DNA from 2 places in the Rugamonas sp. GW822-FHT03B10 genome. Region 2 is predicted to be linked to the other one. Evidence: predicted binding sites of a transcription regulator. Region 2 holds the regulator's gene; the other holds the start of a gene.
What was found. The regulator LexA, encoded in region 2, represses DNA repair genes until DNA is damaged. The targets are predictions, from matches to a motif close to ACTGTATNNNNATACAGT.
Positions count from the first base shown of each region.

Region 1: a site for LexA is predicted at 6,010-6,027, ahead of recA (recombinase RecA). Genes of this name have one in related genera too.

Region 1 is NZ_JBXANP010000007.1:263,671-274,960, reverse strand. Features, by position in the region: gene AC1RQG_RS14325 (pilin) at 1-387, opposite strand, end outside; gene AC1RQG_RS14320 (FHA domain-containing protein) at 589-1,185, opposite strand; gene sucD (succinate--CoA ligase subunit alpha) at 1,287-2,168, opposite strand; gene sucC (ADP-forming succinate--CoA ligase subunit beta) at 2,182-3,351, opposite strand; gene AC1RQG_RS14305 (DUF2889 domain-containing protein) at 3,446-4,021, opposite strand; gene recX (recombination regulator RecX) at 4,316-4,774, opposite strand; gene recA (recombinase RecA) at 4,872-5,948, opposite strand; gene AC1RQG_RS14290 (response regulator) at 6,153-6,860, shown strand; gene AC1RQG_RS14285 (sensor histidine kinase) at 6,857-8,383, shown strand; gene AC1RQG_RS14280 (DUF4212 domain-containing protein) at 8,376-8,645, shown strand; gene AC1RQG_RS14275 (sodium:solute symporter family protein) at 8,642-10,678, shown strand; gene AC1RQG_RS14270 (S9 family peptidase) at 10,754-11,290, shown strand, end outside.
Region 2 is NZ_JBXANP010000030.1:7,953-19,242, reverse strand. Features, by position in the region: gene AC1RQG_RS26480 (CvpA family protein) at 1-311, shown strand, start outside; gene purF (amidophosphoribosyltransferase) at 349-1,872, shown strand; gene AC1RQG_RS26470 (cystathionine gamma-synthase family protein) at 1,932-3,176, shown strand; gene lexA (transcriptional repressor LexA) at 3,245-3,883, opposite strand; gene rpsF (30S ribosomal protein S6) at 4,140-4,526, shown strand; gene priB (primosomal replication protein N) at 4,545-4,853, shown strand; gene rpsR (30S ribosomal protein S18) at 4,869-5,159, shown strand; gene rplI (50S ribosomal protein L9) at 5,191-5,643, shown strand; gene AC1RQG_RS26440 (replicative DNA helicase) at 5,874-7,259, shown strand; gene AC1RQG_RS26435 (DUF47 domain-containing protein) at 7,320-7,946, shown strand; gene AC1RQG_RS26430 (inorganic phosphate transporter) at 8,004-9,014, shown strand; gene AC1RQG_RS26425 (YciI family protein) at 9,100-9,387, opposite strand; gene AC1RQG_RS26420 (TetR/AcrR family transcriptional regulator) at 9,406-9,972, opposite strand; gene AC1RQG_RS26415 (hypothetical protein) at 10,132-10,731, opposite strand; gene AC1RQG_RS26410 (2-oxoacid:ferredoxin oxidoreductase subunit beta) at 10,944-11,290, opposite strand, start outside.

The sequences.
Region 1 (11,290 bases), on a different contig from region 2:
GACGGTCTTGCCATCGAAGTTGGTGGTGTCGCCGGTGCCCTGCATCGTCACGGTGACCTTGCCGACGGTCACGCCACCAGCTGGATCGGTGCCGGTGACGGCAACGTCGCTCACATATTTGCTGGTGATGGCGTTGCTGGCGGGCAGGTTAAGGCTGGCATTGTTGGTCGCGGAGCTCAGCGAGCCTTCATTGAAGGCCTGCGCGACGGCGAGGCGGGCGGGAGCGGAGATGGAGTTCGCTTCGCTGGCCTTGGCCTTCATCGTGTAGTCGCTGTAGGCAGGAATAGCAACGGCGGCCAGGATACCGATAATTGCCACCACGATCATCAGTTCGATCAGGGTGAAACCGGCTTGGGCTTGTTTCTTGATCATTTTCATCGATTTCATTTTGCTGCTCCCGAGTGAGGTAAAAAGTTTGGTGCCACGGTTTTGTATGAGCAAAGGCCGTGCCAGACCATTTTCACGACGTTTTGGGCCAGAAATCGGCGCCGGGCGCCAAATTTTGTCGATCGCGGTGACTATTTTTGTCAGTTTTCATGCCGAAATCTGTCATCCAGGCCAAAAACGGCGGTGGGCTGACAAAATTTGTCAGCTGACGGGGTTGGCCAGGCGGAACGTCATCTGGGTGCCGCCCAGGTCGATCACGTCGCCGTGCTTGAGCCGCAGCGGCTGCCGCCCCACGGCCGCGCCGTTGACCAGCGGCGGCTGCGCGCCTTCCGCGTGGGCGATGGTGTAGCCGCCGGCGTCGCGGTTGATCACCACCACCTGCACGCCGGGCCGGCCCAGCGTGGTGAGCGGCTTGGTCAGCGCCATCTGCTTGCCCGCGTTATTGCCATTCAACACTTCGATCTGGCCCAGCGGCGCCTCGGCCGCCGCGGCCGCCGCCAGCGGACGCACGCCGTCGGCGATGAACTCGACCTGGAACTTGGCGATCTTGATCATGTCCAGGTGCTGCAGGAAATGCTTGCCGATGCGGTGGCCGTTGACGAAGGTGCCATTGGTGCTGTGCAGGTCCTCGAGGAAGGAGTCGTCGAGGATGGTGACGATCACCGCATGCTCGCCGCTCACGGACGGGTGGGTCAGCACGATATCGTTGTGCCGGTGACGGCCTATCGTCATGCGCTCCTTGCTGAGCTGCACTTGCTGTTCCACCACGCCTTCGCGCGATATGATGATTTTGGCCAATCTCGATCTCCGGGATGCGGTTGTTGCGGGTCGTGCCGTGGGCGCAAAAAAAAACGGGGAGCACCAGGCTCCCCGTCATTATTCACCAACTCGTTGCCAAATTACAGCATCGCCTTCAGCAGGCGCGCCATTTCGGACGGGTTCTTGGTGACTTTGATGCCGCACGCTTCCATGATGTCCAGCTTGGCTTGCGCGGTGTCGGCGCCGCCCGAGATCAGCGCGCCGGCGTGGCCCATGCGCTTGCCCGGAGGAGCCGTCACGCCGGCGATGAAGCCGACCACGGGTTTCTTCATGTTGTCCTTGATCCAGTAAGCGGCGTTCGCTTCGTCCGGACCGCCGATTTCACCGATCATGATGACGGCGTCGGTGTCGGGATCGTCGTTGAACATCTTCATGATGTCGATGTGCTTCAGACCGTTGATCGGGTCGCCACCGATACCGACGGCGGACGACTGGCCCAGACCGAGGGCGGTCAGCTGGCCCACGGCTTCATAGGTCAGCGTGCCCGAACGGGACACGACGCCGATGCGGCCTTTCTTGTGGATGTGGCCGGGCATGATGCCGATCTTGATCTCGTCGGGCGTGATCAGGCCGGGGCAGTTCGGGCCCAGCAGCAGGGTCTTGGAGCCGGCCTTGGCCATGCGGTCCTTCAGGGCCATCATGTCGCGGACGGGAATGCCTTCGGTGATGCAGATGGCCAGGTCCATTTCCGCTTCCACGGCTTCCCAGATGGCGGCGGCGGCGCCTGCCGGCGGCACGTAGATCACCGACACGTTGGCGCCGGTTTCTTTTTTCGCTTCCGTCACGTTGGCGAAAATCGGGATGCCTTCGAAGTCTTCGCCGGCTTTCTTCGGGTTAACGCCGGCGACGAAGCAGTTCTTGCCGTTGGCGTAGTCGCGGCAGCCGCGGGTGTGGAACTGGCCGGTCTTGCCGGTGATGCCTTGGGTTACAACTTTGGTGTCTTTATTGATCAGGATGGACATGTTGATTCCTTAATTAAGCTTGACCGGCAGCGGCGGCGACAACGCTCTTGGCTGCATCTTCCATGGTGTCGGCCGAGATGATGGGCAGGCCCGATTCGGCCAGCATCTTCTTGCCCAGGTCTTCGTTGGTGCCCTTCATGCGCACCACCAGCGGCACTTGCAGGGAAACGGCTTTCGAGGCCGCGATCACGCCTTCGGCGATCACGTCGCAACGCATGATGCCGCCGAAGATGTTGACCAGGATGGCTTTCAGGCCCGGGTTCTTCAGCATGATCTTGAACGCTTCGGTCACTTTCTCGGCCGTGGCGCCACCGCCCACGTCCAGGAAGTTGGCGGGCTCGCCGCCGAACAGCTTGATGGTGTCCATGGTGGCCATGGCCAGGCCGGCGCCGTTCACCAGGCAGCCGATGTTGCCGTCGAGCGAAATGTAGGCCAGGTCGAATTTCGACGCTTCGATTTCAGCCGGATCTTCCTCGTCCAGGTCGCGGTAGGCGACGATCTCAGGCTGGCGGAACAGGGCGTTGGCGTCGAAGTTGAACTTGGCGTCCAGGGCGATGACCTTGCCGTCGCCGGTCAGGATCAGCGGGTTGATTTCGGCCAGCGAGGCGTCCGTTTCCCAGTAGGCTTTGTACAGGCCTTGCAAGTTGGCGCGCGATTGCGGCAGCGAGGCGGCCGGCACACCGATCTTGGTGGCGATGGCATCGGCGTCGGCGTCGGTCAGGCCGACGGAAGGATCGATGGCGATCGAGTGGATCAGCTCGGGGTGCTTCTCAGCCACTTCCTCGATGTCCATGCCGCCTTCGGACGAGGCCATCAGCACGACGCGCTGCGAAACGCGGTCGGTGACCATCGACACGTACAGTTCCTTCTTGATGTCGGCGCCCTCTTCGACCAGCAGGCGGCGCACTTTCTGGCCTTCAGGACCGGTCTGGTGCGTGACCAGCTGCATGCCCATGATTTGGTTGGCGTATTCTTTGACTTGTTCCAGCGACTTGGCCACTTTCACGCCGCCGCCTTTACCGCGGCCGCCAGCGTGGATCTGCGCCTTGACCACCCAGACCGGGCCGCCCAGGGTTTCGGCAGCTTTGACCGCCTCGTCCACGGACATGCACGGAATACCGCGCGGTACCGTCACTCCGTATTTTCGGAGGATTTCTTTGCCTTGATACTCATGGATTTTCATGCTGGCTTCCCTTCTGATGCTGATGTGTAAAGATCGGTTGAGATCGGTTGATATTGCGGAAAATAACTCTTGAAAAAGCAGGTGAAGCTACGCGCTATCCTGGTGCTGCTTTGACCACCCAGCGCGGGTAAAACTCGGCCACGGCCCCGCCATCGGTGCGCAGGGCATGGCATTTGTCCAGCTGGAACGGCTTATGGTGCGGCAGGTCGGCGTCGGGACTGGCGGCATCGTTGGTCGACCACACGTCGTTGGCGAACGCTTGCACGGCGGCCGTGGGCAGGATCTGCGCCAGTTCCGTCAAATGGGTGCAACCGGCGATGCCGGCCAGGCGCTGCTTGAGTTCGTGTCGGAAACCTTTCAACAGGTTCAGGCCCACCAGTTGCTGGTAGGCATGGCCGTTGGTGTCGCAGTAACCGGGATAGGGCACGGCGTCGGAAGCGGCTTCGGCCGCCACGACGTTCAGGTCCAGGTCCACGGTCAGACGCAGGGAGAGGTCATGCAGATAGGTGCCACCAGGGCGCGGGCCGGAGGCCAGCATGGTGTCCATGGCTTTGATATCGGTGATACGGGCGTCGATGTCCCACAGGCCGTCGTCGCGCTTGAACGCTTGGACGTCGATGGCACGCGTGTGCCGCAGCGCACGTCGGGAAACGGGAGTTGACAAGGACATATACCGATGCCGCTTGCGCGGCGGAAATTAATAAGCAGCCATGTGCTTGACGCACGTTGCCGCAGCTTCTACGGACAACCACCGCACCCGCGGTGCTGCAAAACCACAAAAGTGTAGCACACCATGCCCGCCGTTGCGCCAAATCATGCGGTTTGCGGCGAAAAACGGGGCCGAACCGGGGGCTTTGGAGTCATTTTTGCAAGGATTCGATGCGGTGCGCGCTGATGGCGCCGGTAATTGTCTTCACTGGGAAATGGCCGCTGGCGCGGGCTGCGGGGCCGATCCTCGGCCCCCTCAGCATGCATCGTCGGGATCGCCGCCGCCCAGGGCCGCCTGCACGGCGCGCTGGGAGAAGCCGCGCTGCAGCAGGAAGCGCATCTGCTTGTTGCGCTCGTTGCGGTCGGCGGCCACGGCGCCGAACTTGCGGCGCCACACCTCGCGGGCGCGGGCCGTCTCGTCCCCGGCCAGCGTGTTCTTGAGCTCCTGCAGCGCCTCGCCGGCCACGCCATGGCTTTGCAGCTCGGCCACGATGCGGCTGTTGCCGTAGCGGGCCGCGCGGCGGTGGATCAGGGCTTCGGAGAACCGCTCCTGCGACAGCCATTTGTTCTGTTCCAGCCAGTCCAGCAGGGCGTCCACGTCGTCGCCCTCCTCCGCGTGGCGGGCCAGCTTGCGGCCCAGTTCCAGGCGGCTGTGCTCGCGCATGGACAGGTAGCGCAGGGCGCGCGCCTTCAGGCTGGGTTGCTGTGCTGCCATAAATTCCCCTGCACGATGAACAAACCACCGGCCGCTCGCGCGGGACGGTGGTTCAGGTTGTGGTCCGCGCCGGCCTCAAGCCGGCGCCAGGCCGCGCTTAGTCGACGGCCTTGAGCTTGGCCACCGGCGCGTCGTGCTCCTCGGCCAGCGGCGGCAGCGCGCGCACGCCCAGCGATTCGCGCACCTTGTTCTCGATCTCCCACGCCAGCTGCGGACGCTCCTGCAGGAAGGCGCGCGCGTTGTCCTTGCCCTGGCCGATGCGTTCGCCGTTGTAGCTGTACCAGGAACCGGACTTCTCGACGATCTTCGCTTCCGCGCCCAGGTCCAGGATCTCGCCCTCGCGCGAGGTGCCGGCGCCGTACAGGATGTCGAAGTGGGCTTCCTTGAACGGCGGCGCGATCTTGTTCTTGACCACCTTGACCTTGGTTTCGTTGCCGATCACCTCGTCGCCGGACTTGATCGAGCCGGTGCGGCGGATGTCGAGGCGCACGGAGGCGTAGAACTTGAGCGCGTTGCCGCCCGTGGTCGTCTCCGGGCTGCCGAACATGACGCCGATCTTCATGCGGATCTGGTTGATGAAGATCACCAGCGTGTTGGTGCGGTTGATCGAGCCGGTCAGCTTGCGCAGCGCCTGCGACATCAAGCGGGCCTGCAGGCCGGGCAGCGAGTCGCCCATGTCGCCTTCGATCTCGGCGCGCGGGGTCAGGGCCGCCACCGAGTCCACCACCACCATGTCGACGCTGCCGGAGCGGACCAGGGCGTCGCAGATCTCCAGCGCCTGTTCGCCCGTGTCCGGCTGCGAGATCAGCAGTTCGTGCAGGTTCACGCCCAGCTTCTGCGCGTAGCCCACGTCCAGCGCGTGCTCGGCGTCGATGAAGGCGCAGGTGCCGCCCAGCTTCTGCATCTCGGCGATGGTCTGCAGGGTCAGCGTGGTCTTGCCCGACGACTCGGGACCGTAGATCTCGACCACGCGGCCGCGCGGCAGACCGCCCACGCCCAGCGCGATGTCCAGGCCCAGCGAGCCGGTCGACACCACCTGCACCTCCTCGATCGGGGTGCTGGAGTCCATGCGCATCACGGAACCCTTGCCGAACTGCTTTTCGATCTGCGCCAGCGCAGCGGCCAGGGCCTTGGCTTTTTCAGATGCGGGTACTGCGCCTTTTTTGTCGTCCATAATGTTCTTTCAGCCTGATGCGCAAGGGTACGCGCGGGGTTGGTGTGTCGGTACAAGCGATACTGTATAAAAAAACAGTGCTTATTGCAAGCGCGATTTTACACGAGCGTTGAAACTGATCAAATCTTGACAGCGGCCGACACAAAAACTCGCTTCGCGGGGGGAAATGTCACACAATACAGGCTTCTGCAGCCGGAGTGACTCATGCGTATTTTACTTGCCGAAGACGATAGCGTGCTGGCCGATGGACTGACCCGCTCGCTACGCCAGTCCGGTTATGCCATCGATTGTGTGAAGAACGGCCAGGACGCCGACACCGCCCTGTCGACCCAGGAGTTCGATCTGCTGATCCTGGACCTGGGCTTGCCCAAGCTGTCCGGGCTGGAGGTGCTGCGCCGGCTGCGCGCGCGCGCCTCGCTGCTGCCGGTGCTGATCCTGACGGCGGCCGATTCGATCGAGCAGCGCGTCAACGGCCTCGACCTGGGCGCCGACGATTACATGGCCAAGCCGTTCGCGCTGTCGGAACTGGAGGCGCGCGTGCGCGCGCTGACCCGGCGCGGCGCCGGCGGCGGCGCCACCGTGGTGCGCCACGGCCCGCTCAGCTACGACCAGGTCGGCCGCAGCGCCTACATCAACGACCAGATGCTGGAACTGTCGGCGCGCGAGCTGGGCTTGCTGGAGATCCTGCTGGCCCGCACCGGCCGCCTGGTCTCCAAGGAGCAGCTGGTCGACCACCTGTGCGAATGGGGCGAGGAGGTCAGCAACAACGCGATCGAGGTCTATGTGCACCGGCTGCGCAAGAAGATCGAGGTGGGCGGCATCCGCATCGCCACCGTGCGCGGGCTCGGCTATTGCCTGGAAAAATACGCTGAACCGGCCGCCACCGAGGCCGGCAAGCCCGAGGCCAAGTGAGCCCGGCCGACGCGCCAGGGGCCGCCCCGGCCGCCGACGACTACCAGCCGCCGGCCGCCGAGCGCGACGAGGAGATCCAGCATTCGCTGTTCGGCGAGATCCTCGACTGGATGCTGGCCCCGCTGCTGCTGCTGTGGCCGATGAGCATCGCCATCACCTACCTGGTGGCCAAGTCGATCGCCAACCAGCCGTTCGACCACGCGCTCGAGGACAGCGTGACCATGCTGGCCCAGCAGGTGCACGCCGTCCACGGCACCACCATCAAGCGCCTGCCGGCCTCGGCGCGCGACATGCTGCGCGCCGACGACGTCGACAACGTCTATTTCCAGGTGCTGGGGCCGGGCGGGGTCTACGTCGACGGCGACCGCGACCTGCCGCCGCCGCAGGAGGAGGACTACTTCCGCGCCGGCACCGTCCACTTCCGCAACGACGCCATGCACGGCACCCAGGTGCGGGTCGCCTATTCCTACGTCAAGCTCGACCACGAGGACCCGGACGACACCCACCAGGCCCTGGTGCAGGTGGCCGAGACGCTGGAGAAGCGCGCCAAGCTGGCCAACGAGATCATCAAGGGCGTGATCCTGCCGCAGTTCATCATCCTGCCCATCGTGCTGGCCCTGGTGTGGTTCGCGCTGGCGCGCGGGCTGTCGCCGCTGGCCCAGTTGCAGGAGCGGATACGGGCCCGCAACCCGGACGACCTCAGTCCCATCGAGGCGCGCCAGGTGCCCGAGGAGATCTCGCCGCTGGTCAACTCCCTGAACGACATGCTGGGCCGGCTGTCGCAGTCGATCGACATGCAGAAACGCTTCATCGCCGACGCCGCGCACCAGATGAAGACGCCGCTGGCCGGCATGCGCACCCAGTCCGAGCTGGCGCTGCGCCAGACCGACCACGAGGAGGTGCACCGCTCGCTCGAGCAGCTGGCCAAGAGTTCGCAGGCCGCCACCCGCCTCGTCAACCAGCTGCTGGCCCTGGCCCGCACCGAGAACCAGCCGCAGGCCGGGGTGGCGTTCGCGCCGCTGGACCTGGGCGAACTGGCGCTGAACGTGGTCAAGGACTGGGTGCCGGCCTCGTTCGCCCACCAGATCGACCTCGGCCTGGAGCCGCCGCCGGAACCGGTGCAGATCGCCGGCGACGCCACCATGCTGCGCGAGATGCTGTCCAACCTGGTCGACAACGCGCTGCGCTACACGCCGGCCGGCGGCAGCGTCACCGTGCGCGTGCACGCGACGACCGAACACGCCTTCCTCGAGGTCGAGGACACCGGGCCCGGCATCGCGCCGGCCGAGCGCGAGCGCGTGTTCGAGCGCTTCTACCGCATCCTCGGCAGCAACGTCGAGGGCAGCGGCCTGGGGCTGGCCATCGTGCGCGAAGTGGCCCAGCAGCATGGCGCCGAGGTCGACATCTACAGCAACCCGCGCAGCCAGTCGGCCAAGCTGCCCGGCAGCCTGTTCCGGCTCACCTTCCCGCTGTTGCCGCCCGCGCCGCCGGCCACCATGGACGAGACGATTTACTATGGATGAACACGCCCCGCCGCCGGCCCACTGGCAACGCACGCGCCGCCTGACCGGCCTGCTGTTGCTGGTGTGGCTGCTGACCACGTTCTGCGCCACCTTCTTCGCCCGCGAACTGTCGGGTCTGAACCTGTTCGGCTGGCCGCTGTCGTTCTATCTGGCGGCCCAGGGCGGCTGCCTGGTGTACCTGGCCATCCTCGGCGCCTACGCCTGGCGCATGCGGCGGCTCGACCGGCAATGGCGCCGCCAGCACGGCCGGGAGCGCCCATGAGCCGCTCGCTGGCGCGCCGCCTGCGCAGCACCTACCTGTGGTTCACGGCCGGCTTCGGCTGCTTCCTGGTGGCGCTGGCCGTGCTGGAGCAGGAGGGCATGCCGCGCCAGTGGATAGGCTATATGTTCATGCTGGGCACCATCGTGCTGTACGCCACCATCGGCGTGCTCAGCCGCACCTCCAACGTGCTCGAATACTACGTGGCCGGACGGCGCGTGCCGGCCCTGTTCAACGGCATGGCCACGGCGGCCGACTGGATCTCGGCGGCCAGCTTCATCAGCCTGGCCGGCGGCCTGTACCTGCGCGGCTTCGACGGCCTGGCCTACATCATGGGCTGGACCGGCGGCTACGTGCTGGTGGCGCTGCTGATCGCGCCCTACCTGCGCAAGTTCGCCCAGTACACGATCCCCGACTTCCTGGCCGCCCGCTACGACGGCGGCGACGGCGGCCGCGCCGTGCGGCTGCTGGCCGTGGCGGCCACCATCGCCGTGTCGTTCATCTACGTGGTGGCGCAGATCTACGCGGTGGGGCTGATCGCCTCGCGCTTCACCGGCGTCGACTTCTCGGTCGGCATCTTCCTCGGGCTGGCCAGCATCCTGGTCTGCTCGTTCCTGGGCGGCATGCGCGCCATCACCTGGACCCAGGTGGCGCAATACATCATCATCGTGGTGGCGTTCCTGATCCCGGCCATGTGGCTGGCCGTCAAGCACAGCGACAACCCGGTGCCGCAGCTGGCCTACGGCAAGCTGCTGTCGCGCCTGAGCGCGCGCGAGGCCGTGCTGCAGAAGGACCCGAAGGAGGCGCAGGTGCGCGCCACGTTCCGCCAGCACGCCGCCGAGTACGACGAGCGCCTGCGGCAGTTGCCGGTGTCGTGGGAGGTGGGCCGCATCGAGGCGCAGCGCCACCTGGACCGCATCAAGCAGCGCAACGCCTCGCTGCTGGAGATCCGCGCCGCCGAGCGGGCCCTGATCGCCTACCCGAAGAACGTGGACGAGGCCAGCCGCGAATGGACCGAGGCGCGCGACCAGTACCTGGCGCGGGCCGAGCCGCTCACGCCGCACGCGCAGCCGTACCCGGGCACGCCCGAGCAGTCCGACATCAAGCGCAACAACTTCCTGGCCCTGGTGTTCTGCCTGATGCTGGGCACGGCCGGCCTGCCCCATATCCTGATGCGCTCCTACACCACGCCGTCGGTCGAGGAGACCCGGGTGTCGGTGTTCTGGACCCTGTTCTTCATCCTGCTGATCTATCTGACCATCCCGGCGCTGGCGGTGCTGGTCAAGTACGACATCTACCATGCGCTGGTGGGCAGCGACTACGCCCACCTGCCCAACTGGGTGTCGTACTGGGCCAATGTGGACAAGCTCAACCCGCTGCTCAGCATCACCGACATCAACCACGACGGCGTGGTGCAACTGGCCGAGATCGCCGTCGACGGCGACGTGCTGGTGCTGGCCACGCCCGAGATCGCCGGCCTGCCCTACGTGATCTCCGGCCTGGTGGCGGCCGGCGGGCTGGCGGCCGCCCTGTCGACGGCCGACGGGCTGCTGCTGGCCATCTCCAACGCCCTGTCGCACGACGTCTACTACAAGCTGGTCGACCCCACCGCCTCGACCCAGAAGCGGGTCACCATCTCCAAGCTGCTGCTGCTGGCGGTGGCCTTCATCGCCGCCTACACCGCGTCGCAGAAGCCGGCCGACATCCTGTCGCTGGTGGGCGCGGCGTTCTCGCTGGCCGGCTCGACGCTGGTGCCGGCGCTGGTGCTGGGCGTGTTCTGGAAGCGCGCCAACCACTACGGCGCGCTGGCCGGCATGGCCACCGGCTTCTGCACCTGCGTCTACTACATGGTGCACACCAACCCGGTGCTGGGCGGCAGCGCGGCCGGCCAGTGGCTGCACATCGCGCCGATCTCGGCCGGCATCTTCGGCGTGCCGGCCGGGATGCTGGCCATGGCCGTCGTCAGCCTGGCCACGCCCGCGCCGGCGCACCGCATCGCCGCCATGGTCGACTACATTAGAGCGCCCGAACCATAGCCATTTTGGCAAGTTGATGTTATTCTGCGGAAATTATTAATTTGGCAAAGTTAGCTCGCCGCATAATTTCCCCCCATGCGTTCCCCCCTCCCCCTGTTGCGCGTCGCCCTGCTGGGCGGCGCCCTGCTGGCCGGCCGCGCCGCCGAAGCCGCCGCGCCGCCACCGCTGGAAAGCTTCTTCGAAAACCCCGCCTTCACGGGCGCCAAGCTGTCGCCGAGCGGCAAATACCTGGCGGCCCGGGTGGCGCTGCCGGGCCAGCGCGACCGGCTGGCCGTGGTCGACCTGGTCACGCTGGAGGCGCGCATCGCGGCCAACTTCACCGACGCCGACATCGGCCAGTTCGTCTGGGTCAACGACCAGCGGCTGGCCTTCACGGCCACCGACCGCGACCTGGGGCCGGGCGACGAACGCTACGCGCCCGGCCTGTACGCGGTGGACCGCGACGGCAAGCACTACCGCCAGCTGGCCGAGCGGGGCGGCAGCTTCTTCACCAACGGCGACAGCCACAAAATCCTGCCATGGAATACCTATTTGCTGGGCCAGGACGGCGCCCAGGATTCCGAATTCATCTACGTGCTCCATCCCAGCGTCGAAGGAACGGCACAGCTGGGC
Region 2 (11,290 bases):
TGGTGCGGCTGATGCTGGCGTTCATCGCGCTGTTCATCGGCGTGCGGATTTTGATGGGCCTGCTCACGATGGCGCTCGACGCGCTGGTGCAGGCCGGCGGCCTGAGCCTGGTCGACCGCGGCCTGGGCGGCCTGTTCGGCCTGGGGCGGGGCCTGGTGATCGTGCTGACGGTGGTGATCCTGTGCGGCATGACGGCTATCCCGCGCCAGCCGTTCTGGCGCGATGCGCTGTTGAGTCCGCTCGCGGAGACCGGGGCGCGCACCGTCAAGCCTTTCCTGCCTGCTGCGCTGGCGCAGCATGTGAATTTTTGAATTCTTTAAATCAGTAATACCAGTCTAGGAGCACACCATGTGTGGCATCGTCGGCGTCGTTTCCCATCAACCCGTCAATCAACTGCTGTATGACGCGCTGCTGCTGTTGCAGCATCGCGGCCAGGACGCGGCAGGCATTGCAACCAACCACAGCAGCATGTTCGCCATGCACAAGGCGAACGGCCTGGTGCGCGACGTGTTCCGCACCCGCAACATGCGTACGCTGCAGGGCAATTCCGGCATCGGCCACTGCCGTTACCCCACGGCCGGTTCGTCGAGCGAGGAGGAGGCGCAGCCGTTCTACGTGAACGCGCCGTACGGCATCACGCTGGCCCACAACGGCAACCTGACCAACTGGGAACAGTTGAAGCAGGAGATGTTCAAGAACGACCGCCGCCACATCAACACCGATTCCGACTCGGAGGTGCTGCTGAACGTGCTGGCCCATGAGATCCAGACCGCCACCACCGGCCTGGTGCTGGACCCGGACGCCATCTTCAAGGCCGTGGCCGTGCTGCACCGCCGCGTGCGCGGCGGCTACGCCGCCGTGGCCCAGATCGCCGACATCGGCCTGCTGGCGTTCCGCGATCCGTTCGGCATCCGTCCGCTGTGCCTGGGCATCAACGAGACCGAGCAGGGCGCCGAATACATGGTCGCCTCCGAATCGGTGGCGCTGGAAGGCATGGGCTTCCGCTTCGTGCGCGACATCGCGCCCGGCGAGGCCGTGTTCATCGACGCCGACAAGCAGCTGCACGCGCGCCAGTGCGCCGACAATCCGAGCCTGAACCCGTGCGTGTTCGAGTTCGTCTACCTGGCCCGTCCCGACTCCGTGATCGACGGCGCCTCGGTGTACGCCACCCGCCTCAAGATGGGCGAATACCTGGCCGAGAAGATCCGCCGCCAATTCAAGGATGGCGAGATCGACGTCGTGATGCCGATCCCCGATTCGTCGCGTCCGGCCGCCATCCAGCTGGCGCTGGCGCTGAACATCGAATACCGCGAAGGCTTCATCAAGAACCGCTACATCGGCCGCACCTTCATCATGCCGGGCCAGGCGGCGCGCAAGAAGTCGGTGCGCCAGAAGCTCAACGCCATCGCCTCCGAGTTCAAGGACAAGGTGGTGCTGCTGGTGGACGACTCCATCGTGCGCGGCACCACCAGCCGCGAGATCGTGCAGATGGCGCGCGAAGCGGGCGCCACCAAGGTGATCTTCGCCTCGGCCGCGCCGCCGGTGATCTACCCGAACGTGTACGGCATCGACATGCCCACGCGCGACGAGCTGATCGCCTACGGCCGCTCGAACGAGGAGGTGTGCCGCGAAATCACGGCCGACGCGCTGGTGTACCAGGACATCGACGCGCTCAAGCGCGCCATTTCCGACGTCAACCCGGAGCTGAAGAACTTCGAGGCCTCGTGCTTCGACGGCGTGTACGTGACGGGCGACATCTCCAAGGACTACCTGGACAAGCTGGAATATGCGCGCCACCACCCGAAGGCCGCGCCGGCCGAGGATGCGGCGCGCTCCCAGTTGAACCTGAACCTGGCCGCGACGGAAGGCTAAGTGCACACCCGGCGCCGGCAGCAGCCCGCGCCGGGTTTTTTGTATTCGGACCCGACGACATGAACGACAAGAAAAACTACGGCTTCACCACCACCATCCTGCACAACGACCGGCAGAAGGGCATCGAGCACGGTTCGCTGCACAAACCGATCCACACCTCGGTCGCGTTCGGCTATGGCGACGCGCGCCAGCTGGCCTCCGTGTTCCAGGGCAAGGAGCCGGGCTTCCGCTACGGCCGCCAGGGCAACCCCACCATCTCGGCGCTGGAGGACAAGGTCACCAAGATGGAGCAGGGCGTGGGCTCGATCTGCTTCGCCACCGGCATGGGCGCCATCGGCGCCGTGTTCCAGGCGCTGCTGCGGGCGGGCGACCACATGGTGTCGTCGTCCTTCTTGTTCGGCAACACCAACAGCCTGTGGCAGACGGCGGCCGGGCAGGGCGTGGACGTGGCGTTCGTGGACGCGACCGACGTGGCCAACGTGGAGGCGGCGCTGACGCCGGCCACCCGCCTGGTGTTCGTGGAAACCATCGCCAACCCGCGCACCCAGGTGGCGGACTTGAAGCGCATCGGCGAGCTGTGCAAGGCGCGCGGCATCCTGTACGTGGTCGACAACACCATGACCACGCCCTACCTGTTCCGTCCCAAGGACGTGGGCGCGGGCCTGGTGGTGAACGCGCTGACCAAGTCGATCGGCGGCCACGGCAACGCGCTCGGCGGCAGCCTGACGGACACCGGCGTCTACGACTGGAACCAGTATCCGCACATCTACGAGAACTACAAGAAGGCCGCGCCCGCGCAGTGGGGTCTGGCGCAGATCCGCGCCAAGGGCTTGCGCGACTTCGGCGCCTCGCTGGCGCCGGAGGCGGCGCACCACATCGCCGTGGGCGCGGAAACGCTGGCGCTGCGCATGGAGCGCACCAGCTCGAACGCGCTGGCGCTGGCGCGCATGCTGGAGGCCGACGCGCGCGTGGCGGCGGTCCACTATCCGGGGCTGGCGTCGCATCCGCAGCACGGCATCGCGGGCGAGTTGTTCCGCACGGCCGGTTCGCTGCTGAGCTTTGAGCTGAAGGACGGGATCGACTGCTTCGACTTCCTGAACCGGCTCAAGCTGGCCATCCCGGCCAGCAACCTCGGCGACACGCGCACGCTGATCATTCCGGTCGCGCACACCATCTTCTACGAGATGGGCCCGGCGCGCCGCGCGTCGATGGGCATCGCCGAATCGCTGATCCGGGTGTCGGTCGGCATCGAGGACGAGACCGACCTGCTGGACGACTTCCGCACCGCGCTGGCCGGCTGCTAAGCCACAAAAAAACGGGGCCGGAAATTGGGGGGTATCCCCATTTTCCGGCCCCGTTGTTATTCAGTGGTTCAGTGCCAGGTGCGCATCAGGCCCACGGCCAGGCCTTCGAGCGCGAATTCGTCCGCTTCGGGATCGACCTTGATGATCTTGAAGTCGGGATTCTCCGGCAGCAGTTCAATGGTGGCGCCGGTCTTGCGGTAGCGCTTGACCGTGACGTCGTTGCCGATCCGGGCCACGACGATCTGGCCGTTCTTGGCGCTGTCCACCTTCTTCACGGCCAGCAGGTCGCCGTCCATGATGCCGGCGTCGCGCATCGATTCGCCGCGCACCTTGAGCAGGAAGTCGGGCTTGGCCGAAAACAGGGCCGGGTCCACGCTGTAGCTGGTCTCCAGGTTTTCCTGCGCCAGGATGGGCGAGCCGGCGGCCACCCGGCCGATCAGCGGCAGCGACATCATCACGGTGGCCGCCACTTTATGGGCCGCCGCTTCCGCGTGTTCGCCGAGCAGGCGGATGCCGCGCGAGGTGCCGGCCGCGATCTCGATGGCGCCCTTGCGCGCCAGCGCCTGCAGGTGCTCCTCGGCCGCGTTGGCCGATTTGAAGCCCAGCTCGTTCGCGATCTCCGCGCGGGTGGGGGGGAAGCCGGTGTTCTCGATGGCATCCTTGATCAGGTTGAGGATTTGTTCTTGCCGTGCGGTGAGCTTAATCATGGGGGCGCCAGGGGCTGTGGATATAGACAGTCTGTATTTTTGTACAGTAGCGTCCCGTTGGCAAGAGCAATTCCTTGCTTTGAGCGAAATAATATGAAAAAAACCCGCGCGGGGGCCGTCCTGGGCCGCGCGGCGCGGCAATCCGGCCCGCAAGTTGTGTTTTCACGGGAAAGCTGCTATAGTCGCGGGCTTACCTCTTCCCACACCTGTCTTGACGCCAGGGTGGGCTATTTTCACAGTCCTTAAGGGAGTTTGCATGCGTCACTATGAAATAGTTTTCATCGTCCATCCGGACCAAAGCGAGCAAGTGCCCGCCATGATCGAACGTTACAAAGCCAGCGTAACCACCCGCGGCGGTTCGGTCCACCGTGTTGAAGATTGGGGCCGTCGTCAGATGGCTTACTCGATCCAGAAACTGGCCAAAGCACACTACATCTGCATGAACATCGAATGCGACAACGAGACCCTGGTCGAGCTGGAAACCGCGTTCAAATTCAATGATGCCGTGCTGCGTCACCTGACCGTCAAGATGAAGAAAGCGGAAACCGCTCCTTCGCCAATGATGAAGTCGGTACAACGTGAAGATGCAGCGAAATCCCATCGCGCTGAAGCTCCAGCGGCCGCCGCCGCTCCTGCAGCCTAAATTGCGCAGGAATCCGAGCTGAACGAACTCCGGTTCACTGCCCTCATCGCCGAGCGGGACGCCATCAGGTTCACCCCGGCCGGCATGCCGATCGTCAATGCTGTACTCCAGCACCGGTCGCAGCAGATGGAGGCGGGCATCGCCCGGTTGAGCGAGTTTGAAGTGTCCGCGGTCGCCGCGGGCGAGATTTCGACCCGTTTCAGCCAGACCCCGCTGGGGGGCGTGTATCAGTTCACGGGATTTCTGAACAAGAAAAGCCGCAATAGCAAAAGCCTGGTATTTCACATCATTGATTTTCGTGCTGTCGCAGACAGCGCACCCATTTAGATACAGGAGCCTAAAATGGCATTCGGTAAAAAGTTCGACAAAAACAAGCTCAAGCTGAAAGAAAAGCGCAAGCAACAAAACCCACTGTTCAAACGTAAGAAGTTCTGCCGCTTCACGGCCGCTCACGTGGAACAAGTGGACTACAAAGACGTAGACACGCTCAAGGACTTCGTCCAGGAAAACGGCAAGATCATGCCAGCACGTCTGACCGGTACCAAGGCGCACTACCAGCGCCAGGTTGACACCGCAATCAAGCGCGCCCGCTACCTCGCGCTGCTGCCATACACCGATCTGCACAACGCTTAATCGCGTCGTCTAGATAATCCTGGAGAGAACTATGCAAATCATTCTGTTGGAAAAAGTCGTCAACCTGGGCAACCTGGGTGAAGTCGTTAAAGTTAAAGACGGTTACGCACGTAACTTCCTGATCCCGCAAAAAATGGCCCGCCGCGCTACCGCGTCGGCCGTGGCGGAATTCGAAGTCAAGCGCGCTGAACTGGAAAAAGCCGCTGCCGCCAAGCTGGCCGCTGCCCAAGCCCAAGGCGAGAAGCTGAACGGCATGACCGTGACCGTGTCGCAAAAAGCGGGCGTGGACGGCCGTCTGTTCGGCTCCGTGACCAACTTCGACATCGCTGAAGCGCTGACCAAAGCTGGTTTCGCCGTTGAAAAAGCTGCCGTGCGCATGCCTACCGGTCCGCTGAAGACCGTCGGCGAGCACCCAGTGACCGTCGCTCTGCACACCGACGTGGTGGTGGAAGTGACCGTTGCTGTCGTGGGCGAAGCTGCCTAAGTAGCACCGCCTATGCGCGGGCGGCGACGCCCGCCGCAGAGCAATAAAAAAAAGCCGGGTTCGCCCGGCTTTTTCTATGGGGCGTCTAACTGGTTGATTTTGCAAGATATTGCCTTGCAGCACCGCCTTTCGCGGCGCCCGGTGACATTAGCCCTTTTTTGTAGGCAAGCTACGAAATTTTTTCTCGTCAATAATTTTTGGCGGCTGACTATGCAGGTATAATTCGCGCCATGAACGCCCCCCCAGATCCACAAGTCGATTCGCTCCGCATCCCACCGCACTCCATCGAAGCAGAACAGTCTGTGATCGGTGGCTTGTTGCGCGACAATGCGGCGTTCGACCGCATCGCCGACTTCATGCATGCGGAAGACTTTTACCGTTATGACCACCGTTTGATCTTCGAACAGATCGTGCGGCTGATCAACGCATCCAAGCCGGCCGACGTGATCACCGTGTTCGAGGCGCTGACCCAGCTCGGCAAGGCGGACGACGTGGGGGGCTTGAGCTATCTGAACGCGATGGCGCAAAACACGCCATCGGCGGCCAACATCCGCCGTTATGCCGAGATCGTGCGCGATCGTGGCATTTTGCGCCAGCTCATCACGGTGGCCGACGAGATCTCCGGCCAGGCCTTCAGCCCGCAGGGCAAGGAGGTCAAGCAGATGCTCGACGAGGCCGAATCGAAGATCTTCGCCATCGCCGAGCAGGGCGCGCGCGGCGCGGCCGGCTGGACCGCCGTGCAGCCGCTGCTGACCCAGGTGGTCGAGCGCATCGACGAGCTCTACAGCCGCGACAACCAGAGCGAGATCACGGGCGTGCCGACCGGCTTCATCGACCTCGACCGCATGACCTCGGGCCTGCAGCCGGGCGACCTGGTGATCGTGGCCGGCCGTCCCTCCATGGGCAAGACCGCGTTCTCGGTCAACATCGGCGAGAACGTGGCGATCGAGGCGGGCTTGCCGGTGGCCATCTTCTCGATGGAGATGGGCGGCGCCCAGCTGGCCATGCGTATGCTGGGCTCGGTCGGCCAGCTCGACCAGCACCGCTTGCGCACGGGCCGCCTGAACGACGAGGATTGGCCGCGCCTGACGCACGCCATCCAGAAGATGAACGACGCCCAGTTGTTCATCGACGAGACCCCGGCCCTGAACCCGATCGAGATGCGCGCGCGCGCGCGCCGCCTGTCGCGCCAGTGCGGCAAGCTGGGCCTGATCATCGTCGACTACCTGCAGCTGATGACGGGCTCGACCCAGGGCGACAACCGCGCCTCCGAGATCTCGGAGATTTCGCGTAGCCTGAAGGGCCTGGCCAAGGAGCTGCAATGCCCGGTGATCGCGCTGTCGCAGCTGAACCGCTCGCTGGAGCAACGTCCCAACAAACGTCCCGTCATGTCCGACCTGCGCGAATCGGGCGCTATCGAGCAGGACGCGGACGTCATCATCTTCCTGTATCGCGACGAGGTCTACAACCCGGACTCGCCCGATAAAGGCACGGCCGAGATCATCATCGGCAAGCAGCGTAACGGCCCGATTGGCGCCGTGCGACTGACCTGGATAGGCCAATACACCAAGTTTGGCAATTATGTCGGCAACCTGGCGCTTTACCAAGGCGACTAACCCCACGCCGCCCGCTAGCAAGGGCGGCCAAGCAACTCGAAATACTCAACGGAGAATGACATGTTTGGACGTTTGATGCCCACCGAGGGCAAATTTTTTGACCTGTTCAACCAGCACGCGGAACTGTGCGTCAAGGGCGCGCGCGAGATGGTGGCCCTGATGAGCAATTTCGACGACCTGGAAAACCGCGTGCACGCCATTGAGGGCGTCGAGAAGCAAGCCGACAAGATCACCTACGCCACCGTCGATCTGCTGCACAAGACCTTCATCACCCCGCTCGACCGCGACGACATCCACAAGCTGATCACCCGCATGGACGACATCCTGGACCTGCTGGAGGACGCGGCCCAGACCGTCTCGCTGTACGACCTGCACGCCGTCACGCCGGAAGCCAAGCGGCTGGCCGAGCTGGTGCTGGCGTGCGCGGAGAAGGTCAAGGAAGCCGTCGGTATGCTGCACAATATGGACAATTCGCGTCAGATCGTGGCCGTCTGCGAGGAGATCGACCGCCTCGAGTCGGACGCCGACCACGTGATGCGCGCCGCCATGTCCAAGCTGTTCCGCGACGAACCGGACGTGCGCCACCTGATCAAGATGAAGGCCATCTACGAGATCCTGGAAACGGTGACCGACCGTTGCGAAGACGTGGCCAACATCATCGAAGGCATCATCGTTGAAAACGCCTGAGCCCCGCTACCCGCGGCGCTGGCGTCCTGAATCAGACAAAATCGAAAAGAACAATTCATGCATACCCTTCAAATGAGCATCTACGTGCTGGGCGTCCTGATCGCCCTGGCGCTGGTGTTTGACTTCATGAACGGCTTCCACGACGCCGCCAACGCGATCGCGACGGTGGTGTCGACCGGCGTGCTCAAGCCGCAGACGGCGGTGGCCATGGCCGCGCTGTTCAACTTCACCGCCATCTTCGTGGTGGGGCTGGGCGTGGCGGCCACGGTGGGCAAGGGCACCATCGACCCCGGCGTGGTGGACCAGTACGTGATCTTCGGCGCGCTGGTGGGCGCCATCGCCTGGAACCTGTTCACGTGGTACTACGGCATCCCCTCGTCGTCCTCGCACGCCCTGATCGGCGGCCTGGTGGGCGCGGCCGTGGCCAAATCGGGCACCGGCGCGCTGGCCGGCGGCGGCCTGCTCAAGACCGTGGAATGGATCATCCTGTCGCCGCTGCTGGGCTTCATCCTCGGCTCGCTGATCATGCTGCTGGTGTCGTGGGTGTTCGTGCGCTCCACGCCGCGCAAGGTGGACCGCTGGTTCCGCCGCCTGCAACTGCTGTCGGCCGCCAGCTACAGCCTGGGCCACGGCGGCAACGACGCGCAGAAGACCATCGGCATCATCTGGATGCTGCTGATCGCGGCCGGCCACGTGGCCGCCACCGACAAGACGCCGCCGATGTGGGTGATCATATCGTGCTACACGGCCATCTCGGCCGGGACGCTGTTCGGCGGCTGGCGCATCGTCAAGACCATGGGCCAGAAGATCACCAAGCTCAAACCCGTGGGCGGCTTCTGCGCCGAAAGCGGCGGCGCGCTCACGCTGCTGATCGCCAGCCACTTCGGCGTGCCCGTGTCGACCACCCACACCATCACCGGCGCCATCGTCGGCGTCGGCTCGGCCCAGAAGATGTCGGCCGTACGCTGGGGCGTGGCGGGCAACATCGTGTGGGCGTGGATCTTCACCATCCCCGCCTCGGCCTTCGTGGCCGCGTGCGCGTGGTGGCTGGGGCACCACATCATGTAAGACGGCGGCCTGCGGGCAGCCAACGAAAAAGGGAGCCCGCGCGGCTCCCTTTTTTATTCGGGACGCAACACGATTTTCGCGCTGCTTAGCCTAGCAGGAAGCCGAGGCGTTCGTCGGCCTTGGACGGGGAGACCTCCATGAACTCCGCCTGCACTACACCGGCCGCGACGAACGGATCCTCCGCGACGCGCGCGCGCAGTTCGTCCAGCGTGCAGCCATGGGCGACGATCGCACCGCCCTGACGCGGTTGCAGGGTGCCGGCGAGAACGAATACGCCATCGTCGAAACCACGCTTGAGCCAGGCGTTGTGGCCGTCCATATGGTGTGGGGCCTGGTCTTTGTGTTCGGCGAATTTGAGCAGCACGATATGCATGGTGGTGTTCTCCTTGGGTTAGTGTTCGCCGGCCGCGACGGCGGCCAGCCAGTGGTTCATCTGTTCGACTTCCGACTTGATGAAAGCTTGATCGTGGAAGGCGTTGGCCAGCGTGGCCACGCCCTGGCTGCGCGCCAGCAGATGCATCGCCAGCCGGTCCGCATCGTTCTTGCGTCCCAGCGCCGTAAACTGGCGCGACAGCCAGCCCCGGAACTGCGTGAACAGGGCGTTCGCTTGCGGTTGGAGCGCGTGATCGAGTTTGGCCAGTTCGCCGCTCAAGGTGCCGACCGGGCAGCCGTGCCGCATGATCTTGGCGCGGTTGGCGATCAGGATCTGGATGAAGCAGCCGATGCGCGCCTCGGGTGTATCGCCATCGGCTTCCCACTGTTCGAGCATGGCCCGTGTCCGCTCATTCCGAAGCGCGATGACGGCTTCCAGGATGTCGTCCTTGGATTTGAAGTGGTAGTAGAAATTGCCGCGCGAGATGCCGACCGCGTCGGCGATCTGGGCGAATGAAGTGTTTTCGAAGCCGCCCTCGTAGAACAATTGATCGGCGGCGGCAACGATGTGGTCGCGGGTCTGCATGGCAGGGACTGTGTCGGCTCTGTAGGATGATTGTCCTAATTTTTTTCAATATTAGGACGTGCGACCTATGTTGTCAACAGGCTAAGTTCAAGCGATTGCAACCGGGCGATAGCAGCTCATCCCAGATAGCGGGGTGATCGCTTCAGTGGCAGCGCGTTATCAGTCCGCCATGCAATCATCAATCATAAAGTCCTCTCGCCGCCGGTGTTTGGGCAGACGGCGTTCGACCTGCTCCTGGGCGTGATAGCTGGCGTGTTGGACCAGCGTCAGCGCTGTCTTGAGCGTGTCGCTCATGTTGCTGGCGACAGCCCGCATGGCGTCCATGTGCGACGTGGGCGGTTTGTGCGGCTGCTGTGCCAGCTGGCGCCGCAGCTGTGCGGCGGCCGTCCAGTCCTTTTCGCCGGGGCGACGGATCCATAAATCGCGCCAGGCATTGCGGCCGTCGCCAGCAATGAGCATGGTCAGCTGCCGCGGCGAGACGGCGCGCCCCTGGTACATGAGCGCATCGCCCACCACTTCGGCGTAGTGCCACGTTTCGCCTACGTGCATGCGCAGCCGGCTCTGATCGGGCAGGAACAGGCATTTCCATTGATAGCCCTGCAGCGGGGCGGCCATTTCGCGCTGCGCCTCCATCCAGTGTTGAATTGCGCGCACCACCGCTTCGGTGGTCGTGAGCGTGCTGCCGGACAGGCGCAAATAGTTGCTCAGTTCAGCGTAGGCGGCGGGTGGTATGGTGGTTTCGCTCCTTCCGGCATTCATACTCGTTTCTCCTGCTAGAGTTGTCTGGTTTTGTCTCGTTCTGTCTATTTAGACAAGGCAATTCGCGCCGAGTTCAATCAAGACAAAACAAGACAAAACGAGACAAGCAAACGAGACACGTTGCCGGAGGGAGCCGCCAGCGGCTACCACCCCGCGCATGGCGGCCGTTGCTTGGGGGGAAGGCGGAATGGGGCCTGAAACTTTCTAGTGCCCTAGCGCAGCGCCGCGTTGATGCGGGCCAGCGCGTCGGCGCCGGGGCATAGCACGGCCTCATCGAGCGTGTTGAGCGGGCGCAGCGACGTGTTCAGGTGGCTGTGCATGTCCTCGGGCGTGGGGTCGATGTGCAGCAGGCCCGTCACCACTTCACCCTCGGCCTGGCGCTGGTACAGGTAGTTGATGGCGGCGATGCGGTCGTGCACGTCGAACTCCGCTTGCAGCGTGCGCAGGCGCAGGATGCTGCCGTCGTGCTGCAGTACCTCCTGCACCGTGCCCGGCGTGAACTGGCCCGTGATCTCGTCCCTGTGCGGCACGAAGTCGACGCGGTTGACGGCCTCGTTGT